2 regions of the Paenibacillus sp. J22P90 genome follow, and region 2 is predicted to be linked to the other one. Evidence: a T-box and tRNA genes for the amino acid it is inferred to sense, from the RefSeq annotation. Region 2 holds a T-box; the other holds one or more tRNA genes.
The links. The T-box of region 2 lies ahead of ileS (isoleucine--tRNA ligase). A T-box ahead of a tRNA ligase gene usually reads a tRNA of that ligase, here a tRNA-Ile.

Region 1: it encodes a tRNA-Ile, which carries the amino acid that the T-box ahead of ileS (isoleucine--tRNA ligase) is inferred to sense. The anticodon was not compared.

Annotation. Positions count from the first base shown of each region.
Region 1 is NZ_JCAUAY010000005.1:178,567-188,894, reverse strand. It holds gene AC58UX_RS18200 (hypothetical protein) at 1-102, opposite strand, end outside; gene AC58UX_RS18195 (helix-turn-helix domain-containing protein) at 89-289, opposite strand; gene AC58UX_RS18190 (helix-turn-helix domain-containing protein) at 492-698, shown strand; gene AC58UX_RS18185 (hypothetical protein) at 1,037-1,372, opposite strand; gene AC58UX_RS18180 (alpha/beta hydrolase family protein) at 1,558-2,385, opposite strand; gene AC58UX_RS18175 (hypothetical protein) at 2,575-3,711, shown strand; gene AC58UX_RS18170 (DUF1906 domain-containing protein) at 3,762-4,502, opposite strand; gene AC58UX_RS18165 (DUF2277 domain-containing protein) at 4,643-4,915, opposite strand; gene AC58UX_RS18160 (ATP-binding protein) at 5,094-6,737, shown strand; tRNA gene AC58UX_RS18155 (tRNA-Ile) at 6,875-6,948, opposite strand; tRNA gene AC58UX_RS18150 (tRNA-Met) at 6,959-7,035, opposite strand; gene AC58UX_RS18145 (hypothetical protein) at 7,124-7,288, opposite strand; gene AC58UX_RS18140 (dipeptidase) at 7,516-8,898, shown strand; gene AC58UX_RS18135 (GNAT family N-acetyltransferase) at 8,934-9,437, shown strand; gene AC58UX_RS18130 (RidA family protein) at 9,654-10,040, opposite strand; gene dapA (4-hydroxy-tetrahydrodipicolinate synthase) at 10,059-10,328, opposite strand, start outside.
Region 2 is NZ_JCAUAY010000010.1:203,841-214,168, reverse strand. It holds gene AC58UX_RS27390 (hypothetical protein) at 1-411, opposite strand, end outside; gene AC58UX_RS27385 (lytic polysaccharide monooxygenase) at 554-2,095, opposite strand; gene ileS (isoleucine--tRNA ligase) at 2,543-5,623, opposite strand; T-box leader at 5,705-5,959, opposite strand; gene AC58UX_RS27375 (hypothetical protein) at 6,111-6,272, opposite strand; gene AC58UX_RS27370 (LLM class flavin-dependent oxidoreductase) at 6,550-7,890, opposite strand; gene AC58UX_RS27365 (aldo/keto reductase) at 7,887-8,888, opposite strand; gene AC58UX_RS27360 (ABC transporter permease) at 8,925-9,803, opposite strand; gene AC58UX_RS27355 (ABC transporter ATP-binding protein) at 9,832-10,328, opposite strand, start outside.

The DNA.
Region 1 (10,328 bases), on a different contig from region 2:
CGTTACGTCCCCAAATTTGAATTCAAAGTGGAAACCGTTATGAACCACGGTAGCCGTATAGCCGTAATCGATCTGATTCAGCTTGATACTATTCTTCTTCATCAGCCATCACCTTTGCTAAATAAAATTTATCTTTGACACGTTCAGCAATCTCGGTAGTAAGTCTACGGTTACCACGTTCGATTTCAGATACGTAACTTCCTGAAATTCCTAGTTGATACCCGAATTCACGTTGGGTCATTTCATGAAGTTGCCGAACTAATTTGAATGTCTTTTTTGTAAAGCCCATTTAAACACCCCATTAAAATGAAATAGACACTAACCAATTAAGGTCAGTGTCATTATGAAAGTAAATAAAAGTGAGCGACTAAACACTCCCTTCAATATATAGTCCGTGTGTGTAATAGTTTCACAAGTTCGTAGACTAGCTGTCACAATTGATTTCTTACTCGTTATTAGTTCCCGAATAAGTTAATTGGGGGCGAATTATAGTGCAATTTCCTAACATCTTAGAAGTCAAAGATATTCAACAGATACTTGGCTGTGGTCGCAAGCAAGCCTACGAACTAGTCAATAGTGGTGAATTTCATATTGTTCGTGTTGGGTCAAAAATTAAAGTGTCAGCACGTGTATTTTCTGAATGGTTAGAAGGAAAAGATTTTACAGAATGGTTAGATTCTAAGGGAAGCGGGGCATAATTACTATGCTTCGTTTTTTTGTTTTGTAGGTGCGAATTGGTGCGAATTTTGGTGCGAACCATAGAATAATTTCGGATAACTACAGATCATGACTATTAGAAATAACCCTTATAAGGCTTTGATTTTCTTGTGATTTGATCATTAAAGATAACACCAGATAACTAGTGGTTTCGTCTTGACAGGGTAGGGGTCAGTGGTTCGAGCCCACTACAGGTCATACGAAAAACCCTTACTTTGTAAGGGTTTTTCGTTTGTTTTGATAGTTTTCGAATCTGTATTTTTCTTCAGATACACATGAAAATAAATAAAGCCCACTCCAAATTACCGAGTGAGCTTCACTACAATTTTCGTTTAAAATCTCTTATATATGAGTCCGTTTCAATTGACTTAACCGAGAGCATTTCAAGAATACGATCTTGTCGTTCTTGTCCTTGTATCAGTTCTTTAACACTACTTTTGACATCTTTCAAATCAATTCCTTGATTATCTACTTTACTCTCCAAACTATCTACTTTACTTTCTAAACCATCTACTTTACTCTCCAAACTATCTACCTTACTTTCCAATTTATCTGTTTTACCTTCAAGCGTCTTCAGCCTGCTATTATTTTCCCCAACCATTTTAATGAGAGATCCTAACATTTCTTCCATACGGTTCAGTTGACTGTTCTCCAAACTTGATACCTCCTTTATCCCTGTGATGTATTGAATTATAGCATAAATGACAAAAATTTACATCAATTATAATTGAGATAATTAGTGATTAATATGTTTCAATTATAACATGCCATACAAAAAACTTCATAAAATAAAAAAACTCCCCCCACGCTGTTTCATCTGCGCAAGGAAAGTTCTAAAGCCTACACCAACATCTCACGTATCACTCGTTTCGTCTCATCAATCGCTTCTCTCAACGGCACTGTCTCGCCCTGAAAAGGATGCACACTCCCAAAGGTATGGTTCCCCTCCGGAATCCTCACCCACTGAATCGCAGCTTGGCTAGCCACCAATTTTTCCGAGCCTCGAATGAGCCGTTCCCCATCCTCTGTTCCTTGGATTAGTGCTATCGGGAAGGTCGCCTCACGAACGCGACTAACAATATCAAATCTCTCCTGATTCCGTTCCATGTCTTCTAAAATCTCAAAATCAAGCGGCATCATCTGCTTCGTCCGCCCGTTCAAGGTATAGGAGCGGCCTGTAGCCCGCATCTCCTCTTTATTTTCCGCTGTGAGCAAATCCACATGGGCAATCCCATTCCAACTGATGACGCCGGCAATCTCGTCTGGATGATCTAATGCATAGATCAGGCTCACACCTGCCCCTCTGCTATGCCCTAGCAACAAGATCGGATTCTTACTCGTTCCTTCATTTTGAATATATGTAATGACAGCCTGAACGTCCTCAAGATCTTTGGAATAAGTATCACGAGCAAACTTGTCCAACTCCGTAAAATCCATTAAATTCTCGCCAACACCATTATGCGAAAAATTCAACGCAACAACATCCACGCTCTCAGCTAACTCACTAGCTACATGCGGGAACATCCCCCAGTTTTTGAACCCTTTGTACCCATGCATGAGAAGTAATGTACCTTGACTTGGTTCGATTCGTGCTTTGTAGATATCACCTCGCACCACACGACCCTCAGACATATGTATTTCAAAAGGCAGTCCTTTATAAGCTTCCATTTGATCTCTTTCCTCCCGCTCCAAATAGATTTATCACTCACATTCTTTTTGTTATTTTATCACAATCTAACTTGAACATGGGAGCACGCTTGGCTCTGCTCAGCAATTGTTTTTTTATAAAATCAACTTAAAAAGTAAACACTTAGCTATGGCTATCTACAATTCAAAAAGGAGGAAGACCTCACTCACATGTTTTCAGTTCGATCTCACAACAGGCAGCTACACCTACTCGTCACCTTCCTTCTTGTGGTTATTTTGAATCTATGGATAGGAGCTGGAACGCATGCGCAAAGCTTCACCCCACTACATCAGGAAGCTACAGCCGAGGATACTTTTCAATTGCTTGTGAAGTCCTCCCCTCGGGCTGCTTATCAAACAGAATCGACTTTTGCAGATAAAACGTTACATCTTGCGCTTGAAGAAGGGACGGCTGGAAAGCCATATGTGGAACCTCTCCTCCCAGACACCACACTCCGCTATATGAAAAAAGGGCAATCCGTCCTGTTCGGCGTGACGCCAACTGGTGAGATTATCGATTTAGCTGCGAAGCAAATTATAACAGTCTCGTCGAAGGCGCACGAAGCGCTTCAGGCACAAGTGCAAGCTCTCCGCGCGAAGCACTATGGAGAGCTGCTCACCTGGGAGGAAGCCAGTCCCGTGCTTCCTAAATACAGTTCCTTCACCGTCCTCGACGTGGAGAGCGGCCTTAGCTTTGAAGGGCAGCGTCGCGCGGGCTCCCATCATGCGGATGTACAGCCGCTTACGAAGACCGACTCCGCGACGCTCAAAAGCATTTATGGCGGCCAATGGAGCTGGGACCGCCGAGCGGTCCTAGTGAAGCTGAACGGCCGCACGCTGGCCGCCTCCATGCACGGCATGCCGCATGGCGGTGATGGTATACCGGGAAATGACTTCGACGGTCATTTCTGCATTCACTTCCTCGGGAGCGTGACCCACGGCTCCCGCTCCGTTGACCCGGCGCACCAAGTCATGGTGCACCGAGCGGCAGGCTTGCTGCTGGACTACGTCAGCAAGCTCTCCCCCTACGCGCTGATCGACGTCTGGATCAGCGCCGCACATCAAGGTGACCTGCAGCTGCTGCAGGTCACCACAGGGCAAGAACAGGCGATGCACGTGCGCAGCATGCGCCGCTCAACCAAGTTCAAGGAGCAGGATGTGTCCCAGCTCCTTGAACTCAACACAGCGGTCGACGTGACGATGACCGCAGCTAGAGCTTCCGCGGTATCGAGCCGCCACGTACGCTTTCATTTAGAACGCGCCTCTTTGCAAGATCGGTGGTACATACGCACCGCGGAAATCCAATGATTAAAGCCCGACAGCTCAAGAAGAATCCAGAGCTGCCGGGCCTTATTATTTTACAGAGGTTGACCAGAAGCCTTCCGCAATTCCTTGGCAAGTCGATGAAATTCATCTCGAGCAGCCTGCGAAGCCGTTGCCATGTAGCCAGCTGACAAGAATGGGATGATCGCATTCGCATCTTGAACCGAAAGCGGATAGCTAGGCGGTTCAGGCGTTACCCTTTTGTTCCACCAACCTTCATTCCCATAAGATTCATCATGATCTATCGCGATTCCATTCACCATCACATCATTCAAATATTGATAAATATGGATAAACGTTGATTTCTTCCCCGCACTCCAAGCGTAGGTTTGCCAGAAATGAGAGCAAGCACCTGCGGCATTCACAGCCTCCATCACGGCATACGAACCATACACCCCTGTTGTAAACGCAGGCGTAGCTTCACTTGCAGCTTGTATATAGGCAATGACCGTCGGCATTTGTGCAGCAGAAACATCAAAGTCTACAGCAAAGTAGATACAGCTGCCTTCTGGCTGACCTACTCGCGCTGCAACTTCCAAAGCCGTTGCCCCATCCGCCAATCCGGCGGCTCTTCCACCTAGCGCACGATTCGCTGTGGTCTCATAAACAGAAACCAACTGCAAACCCGCATCACTTATTATATCAGCCTCTGATTTCGTTAAAGCTTTTGCACCAGTTGGCACTAAATACCTGGCAACAAAGACATATCCTTGTCCGAAGAAAGTAGCCGCTCGTTGTGCCGTCAGCGGCGTTGAACAATCAAACCCTTTCGTCACTTGCACTCACCTACTTTTCATTTGGTATACTCAGCATATGTGAAATAAGACCTACCCGACACCACCAGAAAACTAGAGGGCTTGTTTTCGGGCTCAAAAAAAGGCTTCTCTCCGTAGAGAAAAGCCCCGTTCTGGCATACTTATTTCGTACCAAATCGAATCGCATTTCGCTCCTTGGCACGTATGGCTTCAACCTCGCGATTACGGGGCTCTGCATGCGTAACCAAGGAATCCATTAGCTTTTGCGCTGCCAACGCTACCTCTTGAACAGCCTGCTGGAATGCAGCTTCATTCGCTTTGGAAGGCTCTGTAAACCCAGATATCTTACGTACAAATTGCAGCGAAGCAGCCCGAACTTCATCTTCCGTTACAGTCGGTTCATAGTTAAACAGTGGTTTAATATTTCGGCACATCACGGACTCCTTCAGGGACTTGAACCCCAACAATCAGTTAAGAGTAATTACGATGTTTTCACTATAATAGATGACATGCGTTTTTACAAGTTGCTATAAAAATATAGATTTATATGGTAATACTGGTCTCACAAGTTTATGATAGAAGGTATACCGTAGTGAATATTAATAGATATGGGTGAGTATATTGTTTCTTTTCGACTATATTGTAAATCTCTCTATTTTTTCACTCTTGATCAGTACACCAATCGTAATTCGCTCGTTCGTAATCCGTTCGTTCTCAAACTATAGATTAATGAAGCAACACCACCTTTGGGCAGGATTTTATGGGGGGCTTGTTTCCATTATTCTTGTCATGTTGTCGGTTAAGCAACTAGGCTTTTCTTACGACATTCGGTATGCCCCTGTCATTCTAATTTTCACTTATTTTGGTCCAGTGGCAGGATTAATTACTGGTTTTTTCTCTTTACTTGCAAGGCTATACGCCAGTGGAAATTGGGTACCTGCAATCGTGGGATGGGCACTCATCATGACAGTACTCTCTGCCCTCCATGCGGTAATTAAGCATCTCTCTCCGCTTAGAAAAAGCGCAATCTTATATGGAGCCTATATTTTTCTCTATATGGTGACTGTACTTTCGTTTCAAATTTTACTGGACCAGCCTCTTTTTCACCTTCAATACGTATTGTTTGTATTGTTGGGTGTCATCCTCGGGGGCTTATTGATTGAATCCAATGAGAGACTCCGAAGAATCATTACCGAGAAAAAATCCATCGAGAAAAACTTAGAAACCAGTGAATCCAAATATCGATTGATTGCTGAAAATACATCCGACCTTATCATGGTTATGGATAAAGGTCATTACATTAGTTACTTTTCGCCTTCTCATGAGCACGTATTGGGTTATCAGAACTTAAAATTGCAAGGTACGGAAATTTGTAAGCTCATACATCCCGATGATTTGAGCATATTTAAGCATACATTAACTAAAATGTTTGAAAAGATGGAATCACATGCTATGGAATTCCGGTTACTGCATATAGAAGGACATTGGATCGAATTTGAATCTCGCTGTATGCCGGTTAAAGGAACTTGCGGTAGTGTCGAACACATCGTCATTATTAGCAGAGATATCTCTGAACGCAAAAAAGCAGAACAATTCCTATTGCAGTCGGAGAAGCTTTCCATTGTCGGGGAAATGGCAGCAGGTGTCGCTCATGAAATTCGAAATCCACTTACAACCATTAAAGGCTTTCTTCAAATTTACAAAAAGGAAAATCCCTGGATCAAATATAATGATTTACTCCTTAGTGAGCTGGAACGTATTGAAATCATTACGAGTGAACTCCTTTCTTTGGCCAAACCGCAAGCTGCTCAACTTTCCCGAACGGATCTAAAAGAATTAATTAAACATACGGTCGAGTTTCTCTCACCCCAGGCCCTCTTGCGCAATATTGAATTTATATTGAATGTCGAACTTGCTAGTTTATTTATAACCTGTGAAAAAAACCAGTTAAAACAGGTCTTTCTCAACATTTTAAAGAATGCCATAGAGTCCATGCCTCATGGCGGAGAGATTCAGATCAGTCTGCGACAAGTGGAAGATGAGTGTGTGATTGTGGTTAAAGATCAAGGTTGTGGGATACCTGAGGAGATAATGCCTCGTTTAGGGCAGCCTTTTTATACGCTGAAAGAAAAGGGAACTGGGCTCGGGCTTATGATCAGCCATAAGATTATTAAACAACACCATGGCAGTATTACGTATCAAAGTAAAATAAATGAAGGAACATTGATCGAGATTCGGCTTCCGTTGGAAGGATGATGGCTCAGACGGATTTCTGCCTAAAGTGCTCAAAATGTGCACAAGCCCCTCATTTCCATCATCACGATGGAAAACGAGAGGCTTGTTTTGTCTCTAAAATAAATAAAAACCCTTATCTACCAAGGGTTTCCGTGCTATGGGCCCAGAGGGACTCGAACCCCCGACCAATCGGTTATGAGCCGACCGCTCTAACCAACTGAGCTATAGGCCCTAATGAAATTTGGTTGCGGGGGCAGGATTTGAACCTGCGGCCTTCGGGTTATGAGCCCGACGAGCTACCGAGCTGCTCCACCCCGCGTCATGTGTGCCGCTCAACAGCGACAAAAATAAATATACACTAACGGCGCGGGCTTAGTCAAGCGTTAATTTATGCAAAGTTTAATCTTTTAGGTGTTATACCTTACGCCAAAACGACCTTTTTTCGACTTGTAAACTTCAACTTCCTGCGGGCACTCATACCCATAGATCCACCAATCTTCTTCCATTCTTTTCGCTAAACAGCCAGCTTGAAACTTCGAGTCATATAACTTCGCCCAATAAATCCAGTTCATGTTCATCACTCCATTATATTCAGATCGTTACCTCTAGCTTAACCATAATAAGGTTCTCTTATTAGCAATCCAAGTCACGGCGTACCCTCATTGGACGAAAATCCAGCTTTTTTTGACCATATGACAAATAAAATGTGACGGTTTACAGGAATAGCAGGAATTTCCCTGCTTTTGGGGAAGTTAAGTGATGTAGACTATTTGGCAGCAGAAAAAAGGAGCAAACAACCATGATTGAATCGATCAAAAGCTACTTACAAACGCATAGGGATGAACACATAGAGGAACTCTTGGCGTTTTTGCGAATTCCAAGCATTAGTGCGGTTGCCCAGCATCAACCCGATATACAGCGGTGTGCTGAGTGGACTGCACAATCATTGACAAAAGCAGGACTTGAGAATGTCGAAATCATGCCAACGAAAGGTCACCCCGTTGTTTACGCGGATTGGCTGCACGCACCTGGCAAACCGACGGTTCTGATTTATGGCCATTATGATGTACAGCCTGCAGAGCCTTTAGAGCTGTGGGAAACGCCTCCTTTTGAGCCGATTATTCGTGATAATAAGCTCTTCGGACGTGGCAGCACGGACGATAAAGGCCAGCTTTTGCTTTACGTAAAGGTGGTTGAAGCTTTCCTCCAAACACATGGGACGCTTCCCGTTAACGTGAAGTTCTGTATTGAAGGCGAGGAAGAAATCGCGAGTAAAAACCTCCCCGCTTTTGTTGAAGATCATGCAGCGAAATTGCAAGCCGATTCGGTAGTATTATCCGACACGCAAATGCACGGTCCTGGCAAGCCAGCGCTTATGTATGGCCTGCGTGGCTTAGCTGGATTCGAGATCACCATCGACGGTGCGAATAGCGATCTGCATTCCGGACTTTTCGGCGGTGCGGTACAAAACCCGATTCACGCGTTGTCCAAGCTGCTAAGCTCCTTTCATGACGAGGATGGTCGAGTAGCGGTACAAGGTTTCTATGACCGTGTTATTGCCCTTTCTGACAAAGAACGAGAGGCGTTCAAGCAAGTGGAACCCGATGAAAACAAGGTTCGCACGAATTTAAATGTAACGGATCTGTACGGAGAAAAAGGCTTCTCCTTCTATGAGCAAACGACTTCCCGACCTACACTCGAAATCACTTCCGTAAGTGGCGGTTTCCAAGGTGAGGGGATCAAACCGATCATTCCAAATCGTGCTATTGCTAAAATCGCATGTCGTTTAGTCGCTGCGCAGGTGCCTGAGGAAATCATGGATTTGGTCGAAGCCCATATTCATGCACAATCGCTGCCAGGCGTGTCCATTACGTTGGACCGTCAATTGCGAGGCAATCCTTTTATCACACCGATCGATGAGCCTGTTATGGTTGCGGCGGCGGAAGCTTATGAGGAAACCTTCGGTGAATTTCCGGTATACACGCGGAGCGGTGGGTCAATCCCAATTGTTGAAGTATTAGGCCGTGTGCTGGATGCCCCTGTAGTGTTGATGGGGTTCGGATTGCCTGGGGAGAATTTGCATGCACCGAATGAGCATTTCCATTTGATGAATTGGGACAATGGCACGGAAACAATCAGCCGTTACTGGCTGAAGCTTGCTGCTCAATCCGAGACGAAATAGCATCTAATTAAGCTTAAGCAAAAGGAGTAAATTTCATGGGGAAGCAATTACATATCCGCGATGCACAATTGGAAGATTTAGCTGAAATCGTACGCATTTACAACTCAACAATCGCAGGTCGTATGGTTACCGCAGATACGGAGCCTGTCACAACAGCCAGTCGTGAGCGATGGTTTCATGAGCACTCCCCTGATTTTCGCCCTTTATGGGTGCTTGAAAATGAGGGCAGCATCTGTGGCTGGCTGAGCTTCCAGTCGTTCTATGGGCGACCCGCCTATAACGCCACTGCGGAAGTTAGCATTTATGTAGATGAAGCATATCGCGGTCAAGGTATTGGACGCTTGTTGATGGAACATGCACTGGAAGCAAGTCCTAAGCTTGGTTTGAAATCATTGTTAGGCTTTATTTTCGGCCATAATGAGCCGAGTCTGCAGCTTTTCCGCAAATTCGGCTTCACCAATTGGGCGCATCTGCCCGGCGTCGCCGAATTGGATGGCATAGAGCGTGATTTGATCATTTTAGGTAAACGAGTGGGCTAAACGTTGGCTGCTGCTAACGGACACAAATGAGCTTATACGTAAAAAACAACGACCTACTTTAACGTCTAACGGACACTGAGACCACTATTTGGCTCAAAATAGGAGATTCGCTCCCCTAATGAGGCAATAGTGACTCTAGTGTCCGTTAGAATTCTATTTAGACGATTACAGCAGTATAGTGACGCCTATGTCCGTTAAACGACGCCTAATCGTGGACTATCCTCTAACAACCGCCTCCACCTCGATCTCAATCAGCAATTGCGGGTCTATCAGCGCCTTCACCTCAACCATGGTCGCCACAGGCTGCACATCCCGAAAAAACTCCCCATGCGCTCTACCAAACTCTTCCCATCGCGTAATATCCGTCACATACATGCGTGTACGTATGACATCTGCCAGCTGTGCACCTAGCTCATTCAACGCTTGCTCGATCGTCTCCAAAATGAATCTAGCCTGTTCATAGGCATCGCCAACGCCAACAACCTCGCCATCCTTCATCGCCGTTGTCCCTGCCACCTCAATACGGTCGCCAACACGAATCGCACGACAGTAGCCAACAACCGGCTCCCACGGAGAACCTGTGAACACTTTTTTTCGTTCCACCCTTAACACACTCCTACTCTACAAATACACCGCTAATTTCGCTTGCAAACTCTCTGTCACTGGCAAAAGCGGCAAACGCAATGCTCCCGAGGCTATGACGCCTTGTTGATGAAGCAGCCATTTGAGCGGAGCTGGATTCGGCTCTTGAAAGAGCAAGCGAACAAGCGGAAGCAGGTCTTCGAATTCTTTGCGACTTTGCTCCAATTCACCAGCCACAAAACTCCGATAGAACGATACAAACCGCTCCGTCTCCACGTTCGCAGAAGCACTCATCACACCTTTAGCCCC
Region 2 (10,328 bases):
GTTTTTCGCCCAATGATTTAAATCCGAAGTACCACTGTCTTCATCCTCTGAAAACCTAAAAGTCATCTTCATCGGAACGATGTTTTTTCCATACGGTTTTATTCCAATAACGGGTCTGAAATAGCCTTTGGTCAGAATCACCTTTATTTCGCTGGCTTGAATTGTACGTCCATTTACTATGATTTTATCATCGAGCAGGTGTAACTCCCCTTGGTTCTTTAACGTCCTGTACAAAATAACTAAAAACGCGACTAAACTCAAAAAGAGCCAAGCATATATGGCATATACTACGCCTACGCTTTCCCTATCAGCAATGGATCTAAGCAGAAGAGATGAAATAATCAAAACATGAGCAATCATGCTTAGAATCGTTCCGATCCCCGCAGGACTTTTAACGTAATGCTTTGCCAATTTGAATCCCCCCATCCCCTTTCATATTACCATAAAATGGTGTTTGTGGTTCGAGCATACGCAGCATCAACTAAAAAAAAAGAAAAGGCCGTCCCAAAAGTAGAACACTCTACTTTCAAGACAGCCTCTTGGCATCATGCTTTTACTCGACCAATGTCCATACCCCAGCTTTGCCTGGGATCTCGCCTTTGGTCCACCATTTCGCCTTATAAGTGTGCCCGGCATAAATGACTTTATCTCCGCCATTGTATGCCTTCAATTCGTTCCATGTCGGAAGGACATTTGTGGATACAGCTTTCCAAACATCAGAGACTGCAGGCTGTTCGCCCTTTGTCCACCAGCCGGCAACATACTCGATACCGCTATAAGTAACTTTGTCACCAGCTAGATAGATCTTGGAGCTATCCCATGCTGGAGCCGTTCCAGGTGTAGGCGTAATCGTCGCCGATTTCGTTGTAACTGTCAGCGCAGCACTAGCCGTGGAGCGGTTACCGGCTGCATCTAGCGCAGTAACGGTATATGCGTATGCTGTCGCAGCATTCAAACCGCTATCCGAAAAAGTTCGTGAAGTCGTTGTGCTAACCAGCTTACCGTCGCGATACACTTCATATTTCGTCACACCGACATTGTCCACGGCAGCCGCCCAACTGAGTGTAAGTGCCGATTCAGTTACGTTACTGGCGGCTAATCCCGTCGGTTGCTTTGGCGCCTCCGTATCTGGCGCTGGTGTTACCACTGGCAGGGTGCTTGCCGATACTGGTGTACTAGCTGCCGAACGGTTTCCAGCATTATCTACCGCTACTAACGTATACGCATATGTGGTGTTAGCTGGCAAACCGTTGTCGGTATACGCCGTTTGTGTTGTTGTACCGACCAGTTTACCATCGCGACTAACTTCATAATTCTTAATACCTGCGGATGCCGTTGATGCCGTTGATGCCGTCCATGAAATCGTAATGCTGCTCTCTGTATGCGTAGAGCACCAGATACCGATTGGCGCGTTTGGCAACACGACTGGCTCCGGATCAGGTGTAACCGTGCCGTCGCCTTGTGTCAGATTGACATCGATCGCCTGATAAAAGGCATTCCCCGTGTCACCAATCTCCCACACGCCTAGGATGATATAATAACCAGTCCGATCCGTCGGCACCTGACATTTATGAGTGACTGTCATTTCCGGTTTCACATTGCCGCCATCCACTGTGCAGAAAGGCTTCGACTCCAGTTGATCGCGAGTAAGCGGCTTATTCGGGTCCCAGCCTTTTTTAGTAATGTAATATTTCCATTCCTTCGTCACGTGATTGGCCGTAAACTTCCAGGTGAATGCATTTTCTCCACCTTTCATCTCAACCTTTTTCCAACGATTCGACGTTTGAGCATCCAGTTCAAAATACTTGGCTGCTCCCGCAATCTGACCGTCTGCCGGCCCCGATGCTGGGAATCCACCTTTACCTTCTACACTTTGCGGTTCATATTGAATAGCTCCACAATTCGTGTTAGCCCCTTGGTTACATAACAGTGAGCGACTACTTGGCGATTCTATGTACCCATGAGCTGAAGCTTTACTAGAGAAGGTAAATAGGCAAGCTAGTCCTACTACCATAAATCCAAGCAAAATCGCTAACTTAAATAGGCGGGTACCTGACGTCAGGCTCCCCCATTCCGAATGTTGCGTTGCTGTCATATCGATTCTCCTCGCATTTTGTAAAATAATCTCATTTCCAATCTTAGACATTTGCCAAATGCTTAGCTAGATTCAAAAGACCCAAGGGCATATGTACCTCGTGTCTTCGGTATCTATTAGCAAAAACAACATCTAAAGCGTGATATAAGACCCATATTTTTCTACTTTTTGTATGAGGAATCGATCATTGTTGTTCATTCGTCATCATTTGGGTCCTACTGCAACGTAGGCAGGAATCAGCTATGACATGAGGCTTGTATGAGTCAGATTTTCTATCTTTTCTACTTCTCTGGTTCCACGGTCCAGCTTATTTCCATGCCAATAGTCCTTTATTCCATTCGGAAAAAGGGGAGTTTTTTCTACATTTTCTGCTAAAATGAATGGCTGCGCCGTCATAAAAAAAGCTGCCCAACATACAGGCAGCCTGTTACTCACTTTGATTTCACACTACTCAATCAACAAACCTACATGATTTTCCCCGATCAACACCGACTCCATCTGGGGTTCTTTGGCATAGCTAACACGTGTCAGCAACACGCTTTCCTGCAAAACATGCTCAAACCGCGTTAACGCCGCTTTCAACTTGTCATCCACATCGAGTACGAGATGTACACGTTGATCAATAGGGAGTCCTAGCTTTTTACGATAGTCCTGAACGGAACGGATGACCTCTCTAACCATACCTTCCTGCTCTAACTCTTCAGTGATAGTCGTATTTAAGGCGACTGTCATTTGGTAACCAGTTGCTGAGGCGAAGCCTTCATTTGCTTGTTTTTCCACAAGTAAATCATCCAGTAGGATGTGCAGAGCTTCTCCATCGACTGTAACATCCAGATAGCCGTTGTCGAAGGCAGCTTTCGCTTCCTGGGCGGACAGGCCTTTCAAATGATTTTGCACAGGACCCACGAATCTACCATACTTTTTACCCGCTGTTTTCAAGTTTAATTTAAAATTGTAGTGCACGAAACCGGCATCACTCTGCACGACTCGGATTTCTTTGACGTTGATCTCATCTTTGATGATGTCTTCGAATTGACTCAGATTACAGTCACGGTCAAGTGAAATGAGCAGCTCAGACAGCGGCATGCGGGTCTTGATGCCTGTTTCATTCCGAATATTGCGAGCTAATTCTACGATTTGCCGCACAGCTTCCATATCATTTTCAAGTGCTGGATCACGTAAAGCCTCGTTCACGACCGGATAGTCAGTCAGATGAACACTTTCCACGCCTCCTAAATTATCGTACAAATCATCTGCCATTAGCGGCGCATACGGGGCTATCATTTTGGCAAGCGTCAGCAAAACGTCCCGTAATGTTTGATAGGCTGAACATTTATCAGCGTTTAATCCATTGCCCCAAAAACGATCCCGAGAACGCCGGATATACCAATTGCTCATCTCATCTACAAAAGCTTCGATTTGCTTCGCTGGATTCAAGAAATCGTAGATCTCGAGCCCTTTTATAACATGCTGCAAGGTGCTATGCAATCTCGACAAGATCCAGCGGTCCAATACATGCACAGCGACCTGCCGCGGATGTTCTTCAGGTTGATACCCATCTATCGTCGCATACAGCGCATAAAAAGCATGCGTATTCGTGATCGTATCGATGACTTTAGACTTCGCTTCAGCTACGATTTGCCTGGAAAAACGTTTGCTATTCCAAGGTGCACTATCGGATAACAACGCCCACCGAAACGCATCCGCCCCATATTCGTTGATGATTTCCCAAGGATCAATGCCGTTGCCTTTGCTTTTGGACATTTTTTGACCATGCTCATCCAGTACATGACCTGTTGATAGAACAGCCTTATAAGGAGCTTTCCCATTATAAAGCGTGGAGACGGCCAGCAAGCTGAAAAACCAACCCCTCGTCTGATCAATCCCCTCGCAGATCATGTCGGCAGGATACTGTTCACGAAATTGATCCGTATGCTCAAAAGGCTGATGATACTGGGCAAATGGCATGGACCCGCTGTCGAACCAGACGTCGATCACTTCTGAGGTTCGATCCATGATACCTCCGCAAGAGCACCGTAGCTTCACATCATCCACGTAGGGTTTATGCAGTTCAAGACTTTCATCGATGGGATGGATGGACCGATCACGAAGATCCTGGTGGCTGTCCGGTGCATATTCCACTGAACAATCTTGGCAAACCCACACATTTAGCGGCGTTCCCCAATAGCGGTTCCGGCTGATATTCCAATCAACGAGATCTTCCAGAAATTTACCGAAACGTCCTTCACGAAGATGCGAGGGATACCAAGTGATCTGGCTATTGTTCTCAATTAACTGATCTTTGATGGCCGTCGTTTTGATGAACCAACTCTCTGTCGCGTAATAGAGCAGCGGCGATTTGCAGCGCCAACAGAAAGGATAGCTATGCTCATATCGTTCTTTGGAAAACAACAGATGACGCTCGGACAAGTTTTTGACAATATCCACGTCGCAATCTTTCACGAACCGTCCTGCAAAATCAGTGATTTGATCGGTATACCGACCTGCCGCGTTCACGACATTTACAAAATCCAATTCGTGCTGACGAACGGTACGATAATCATCTTCTCCGTGAGCTGGAGCGATATGGACGATGCCAGTACCGCTGGCGTCACTGACATAATCCGCATCGACAACGATATGTCCTTTGTTCACACGCAGATAGCCAAATGGCGCCACATAGGAAGTGCCTACAAACTCAGAACCTTTATGCGTGGATAGGATCTCATAGTTCTCTTTCATTACTTTTTCAACGAGCTGGCTAGCGACGATATACACTTCACCATTTTGCTTAACTTTGGCATAATCCAAATCTTTGTTCACAGCCAGAGCAACATTGGCAGGCAGCGTCCATGGCGTTGTCGTCCATGCCAGAAAATGCTCTCCACTATTCGTGCTAGTGAACTTCACGGTGGCACTCAAATCCTTGACATCTTCATACCCTTGCGCAACTTCGTGAGAGCTCAGCGTTGTCTGACAGTCCGGGCAATACGGGCTTACGCGATGACCTTTATACAGCAGCCCTTTTCGATGAATGGTAGCTAAAATGTGCCATACACTCTCGATATACTCGTTCGTCAGCGTCACATACGGGTTCTCCATGTCCGTCCAGTAGGCGATCGCTTCGGTCATTTCACGCCACTGTTTCTCATATTCGAAAACACTGCTTTTGCACTTCTCCACGAACTCGGCGATGCCGTATGTCTCGATTTCCTGTTTGCCGGAAATGCCTAATTTTTTCTCCACACCTAGTTCGACGGGAAGACCATGCGTATCCCAACCTGCTTTGCGGACGACGCGGTAACCGGACATCGTTTTGTAACGGCCAATGAAATCCTTGATAACACGCCCAAGTACATGCCCGATATGCGGCTCCCCATTTGCAGTCGGAGGTCCTTCGTAGAAAACAAAATTCGGCTTCCCCTCGCGGTTTTCAATGGATTTGCGAAATGTATTGTTTTGTTTCCACTGCTCGAGAACTCGAAGCTCGCGATTCCTTGCCATCTCTTTCACATCAACTTTTCTCATACTTCTCATCCTCCCGCTGGCTATAACTTGAAGTTCATTCATTGACGGATACATTGGAAAAACGCAAAAAAATCCCGCCCCATAAGGGACGAGATTTCATCTCGCGATACCACCCTAGTTCCGCACAGATTATGAAAAACATAATCCTACGACACCTCACTACGTACCATCATACGCGTCCTTTGTAACGGCAGGACCCCGGGTCAGCTTACATCACTTCTTCAGCTTTCCTTCTCGGAGAGGATTTTCGACTAAAGCTTGAACGTTGGCTTTCAGCGTGTGCCAACTCTCTGTGGAACAAGGGCTTAGTGTACTCTTTCTCGTCAATGAATTTATTCGAACATTCAGTTAATTTATTTTTGCATCAAAATGAAGAAATGTCAACCGTGTTCTAGCCTGCCATTATAGAAACAGGCTGCCGATGATGGATATCGGCAGCCTGACGAATTATTGTGCTATCATTTACCCGAAGTCGGGATACTCGGTTTTAAGCTTTTTTAATCGTATAAGAACCAAAGCGCTCGATTTCTTCAAGAGCCTTACGTCCAAAAGACTCTATTAACTCGTCGGCTCGAATTTTAGTTCCTCCAAGAGTAAGCCCGTCCCAGCGTACAATTTTACCGTCTTTTACCAAAAAATAATCATCCATACTATAACCTCCCAAATTAATATTTTGGAAATCGATGTGCGCTAGCATACGCAGAGTATGAATCTGCCTATCCATATTTTAGCACAATCTGTATGGGAAGCAAAAACAAGCTTTATGACTTCAGAAATGTTGCCGAACTGTGCTTGGCTACGCATCTATAGCCACTATTCCCTTCGCTCAGGTTGGCTTGCGTCGAAGCCTGAGCCGAGGGGATAGTGACCAGAAGCTTGGGCGATGAAGTCCTCTCCCGTGTCTGCGATATGTACTGTAAGACCCTTCAGGGTCTTACAGCTCCCGCCGCTCGCGCGTCACCCAAGCTTCGCACATTGCCTGGCCGCGCCAGCCCTAGGTTCTCCCGAAGGGTCTTCCCTTCGTAAGCTGTACGGAACAAGCCCCGATTCTGAAGCTCGGGGATAACCTTCTGCACGAAGGCTTCCAACCCGCCGGGGAACGTCTGCGGCAAAATATTGAACCCATCGGACGCGCCCCCGCGGAACCATTGCTCAATAAAATCGGCAACCTGCAGCGTCGAGCCGGTAAATGTAATATGTCCATGGCCGCCCGCATGGCGGTAGATCAGCTGCCGAATCGTCATGCCTTCACGGCGGGCCGCATCGAGAATGACTTCCTGACGGCTGCGAATGCCGTTGAACGCTTCAGCCGTCTTGGCTTTGTCCAGCGGAACGGGACCGTCCAGCGGATACGCTGCCAGATCGACATCGAAGCGCTCGGACATCGCACGCAACGCTTTAGGCAAATCCATTAACCCATTCAGCTCAGCTTCAATGTCACGAGCTTCAGCCCCCGTATCCGCAACGATTGGGCTGAGTCCGGGCAAAATATGCAGCTCATCAGCCGAGCGGCCGTACTTTTTCAGTCTCCCTTTGACATCCGAATAAAACGCCTGACCAGCACCAAACGTCTGTTGTGCGGTAAAGATAACCTCGGCCGTACGCGCAGCAAGCTCCCTGCCTTGCTCGGATGAACCCGCCTGAACAAGCACGGGATAGCCTTGCGGCGGACGCGGAATATTCAGTGGCCCCTTAACGGCATACACATTGCCTTTAAAGTTGATCTCACGAACTTTGTCCTCCGCAATGAGGATGCCAGCCTGTTTATCGTACACAAGCGCATCATCCTCCCAGCTATCCCACAGCTGCTTGACCACTTCAACGAATTCCTCTGCGCTGATGTAGCGCTCGGTAAGTTCAGGATGTTCGGATCGGCCGAAGTTGTGCGAAGCATCGCCAGCACCCGTCACGATATTCCATCCTGCCCGCCCTCCGCTAATGTGGTCAAGCGAAGCAAATTGTCTGGCTACGTGGAACGGCTCATTGTAAACTGTCCCAACTGTTGCAATGAGTCCGATATGACGAGTAACGGCTGCCAACGCAGCCAATTGCGTAAACGGCTCAAGCTTAGCCGTACGTCCGGCATAGCCGTCCGCTAAAAAAACCGAGTCCATCAGACCCCGTTCGGCGATCAGCGCCATTTTGCTCAAATAATGAATGTCGAGATCCCCTTCCGGATACACCTCCGGATGACGCCATGCCGCTTCATGATGACCGGCCGCTCGCAAAAACACGTTCAAATGCACCTTCCGCTTCGTCTCGCTCATCGGGTGATCAACTCCAATTGCTTGCCGCTTGTAATCGCGTCAATCTCATTAAGCTCCTCGCTGCTTAGCTTCTCGCCTAGAACCGGCAGCACTTCAGTAATATGCTGCGGCTTGGAAACACCGAGTATCGCAGACGTTATCGCCGGTTGGCTCAACACCCAGTTCAGCGCTAGCTGAGCCAACGTCCAGCCTCTCCGATCCGCAATCGGCTTCAGCTGCTCCACGATGTGGAAATTGCGCTTCTGCTCCAGCAGCACCTTCAGACGCTGCTCGCCTGCGGCTCCGCGCGACCCAATCGGCGGCTGCCCGCCGTAGCTGTACTTGCCTGTCAGCAGGCCGCGTCCAAGAGGACTGTACACAATGACGCCGACGCCTTCGGATGCGGCTAGAGGCAACAGTTCCTGCTCAATGCCCCGAGCGATGAGACTGTATTCCGGCTGGATGCTTTCGTATCTTTCCAGTCCAAGCCGAGCGGAGATGCCGTGCGCCTTGGCAATTTGCCAAGCGGCATAATTGGAAGCGCCGATATAGCGAACTTTTCCTTTTCGCACCAGATCATCCAACGCACGCAACGTTTCTTCCAGCGGTGTTTCTTCATCGAAGCGATGCACTTGATAGAGATCGATGTAGTCCGTTTTTAGCCTTTTCAAGCTATTGTCGATCGCACGTTCAATATGATATCGGCTCTGGCCCGCATCATTCGGTCCTAGTCCCACTCTGCCGTGAACCTTGGTGGCGAGAACAATTTGATGTCTGCGCGCGCCCAGCAGATTGCCTAGAATCGTTTCGGATTCGCCCGTTTCGAGCGGATTCCCTTTATCCATCCCTGAGCCATACACATCGGCTGTATCGATCAAAGTAATTCCTGATGCTAACGCCGTATCGAGCACCTCTGCCGATGCTTTCTCATCAATCCAGCGACCGAAAGCCATCGTTCCGAGACTCACTTCGGATACTTTTAACCCTGATCTGCCCAATCTTCTTTGTCCGATACTCATCTCCAACATCTCCTCACGATTAGTTAAATTGGCCTTTTAACCATTAAAGCTGTCTCGCCATTTGAGCAGCTTTTTCTCTAATACCCGCACCAGCGAATCTGAACCTTTTCCGACAAAAGCAAAAATTAAGATGCCGACGAACACAATCGCCGTCTGTGAAAACTGTCTGGCATCCATAATCAGATACCCCACGCCTTCGCTGGAGCCCATGATTTCAGCCACGACTAAGCCGAGCCAAGCGACCCCAATAGATAATCGCAATCCTAATAAAATGTTAGGCAGCGCTGCCGGAAGCACCAGCTTCGTTATTTGTTGAATTCGATTAAATTCCAGCACGCGCGCTACATCGAACAATTTGGAATCCACATTGCGGATGCCTAGAAACGTCTGTACATAAAGCGGAAAAAAGGCGCCTTTTGCAATTAATAAGATTTTTGAAAACTCCCCAAAACCGAACCATAAAATGAATAGCGGCGTAATCGCCAAGTGGGGAATCGTCCGCAGCATTTGTACCGAAGGGTCTACCGACTGCTCAAACTTGCGGAATAGGCCCACTAATAAACCGAATAGCAGCCCCAAACTTCCTCCTACCAAAAATCCAACCGCTGCGCGCCAAATACTGATTTTCAAATGTTTAAATAACTCCCCGGTAATGAGCAGGTCATAAAAGGCAACCCCAATTTCAGCTGGCGTCGGGAGCAGCGTCTTCGAAATAATGCCTAACGAACCGACAATTTGCCAAATGATAAGGACGGTTAACGGCAAAATCGATCCTCTTACGACGAGCAGCCACTTCGAATCTTTTTTCGCTGCTTTCAATGCGCTTTGGCTTTGCTGGGGAGACTGTGCTTCTTTGGGAGCCTTTGCTTGTACAAGTCCCTTTCCAACCCCTGTTACTACTTCTGCTTGACTCATACGGATTCACCTCTTCTCTTATTTTCTTTTAAATACCTGAGCTATCGATAAGCTCCAATTCTTCGACCCGCTCGAATTCACTCATCACGACTTTGCGCAATTCCAAAAAGGAAACCGACGCTTTCTTTCTCGGATGCGGCAGATCGACCGAAATAATGTTACGAATTGTACCTGGCCTTGCATTCATCACAACGACACGGTTCGCAAGGAAGACAGCCTCATCAATATCATGGGTAACCAGCACCATCGTCGTGCGTTTCGCTTCCCAAATGTTCAGAGCAACCTCCTGTAGATGTGATCGTGTAAAAGCATCCAGCGCTCCGAACGGTTCATCCAGCAGCAGCACTTTAGGATCACGCAGCAGAGCTCTTGCAATCGCCACGCGTTGCGACATTCCCCCGGATAATTCTCGCGGGTAAGCTTTCTCGAAGCCTTTCAGCTTGACCAATTCAATCAATTCATCGACTCTTTTGCGCACCTCAGGATCCTTTAAGGAAAGATCGGCGGCTATATTTTTCTCAACAG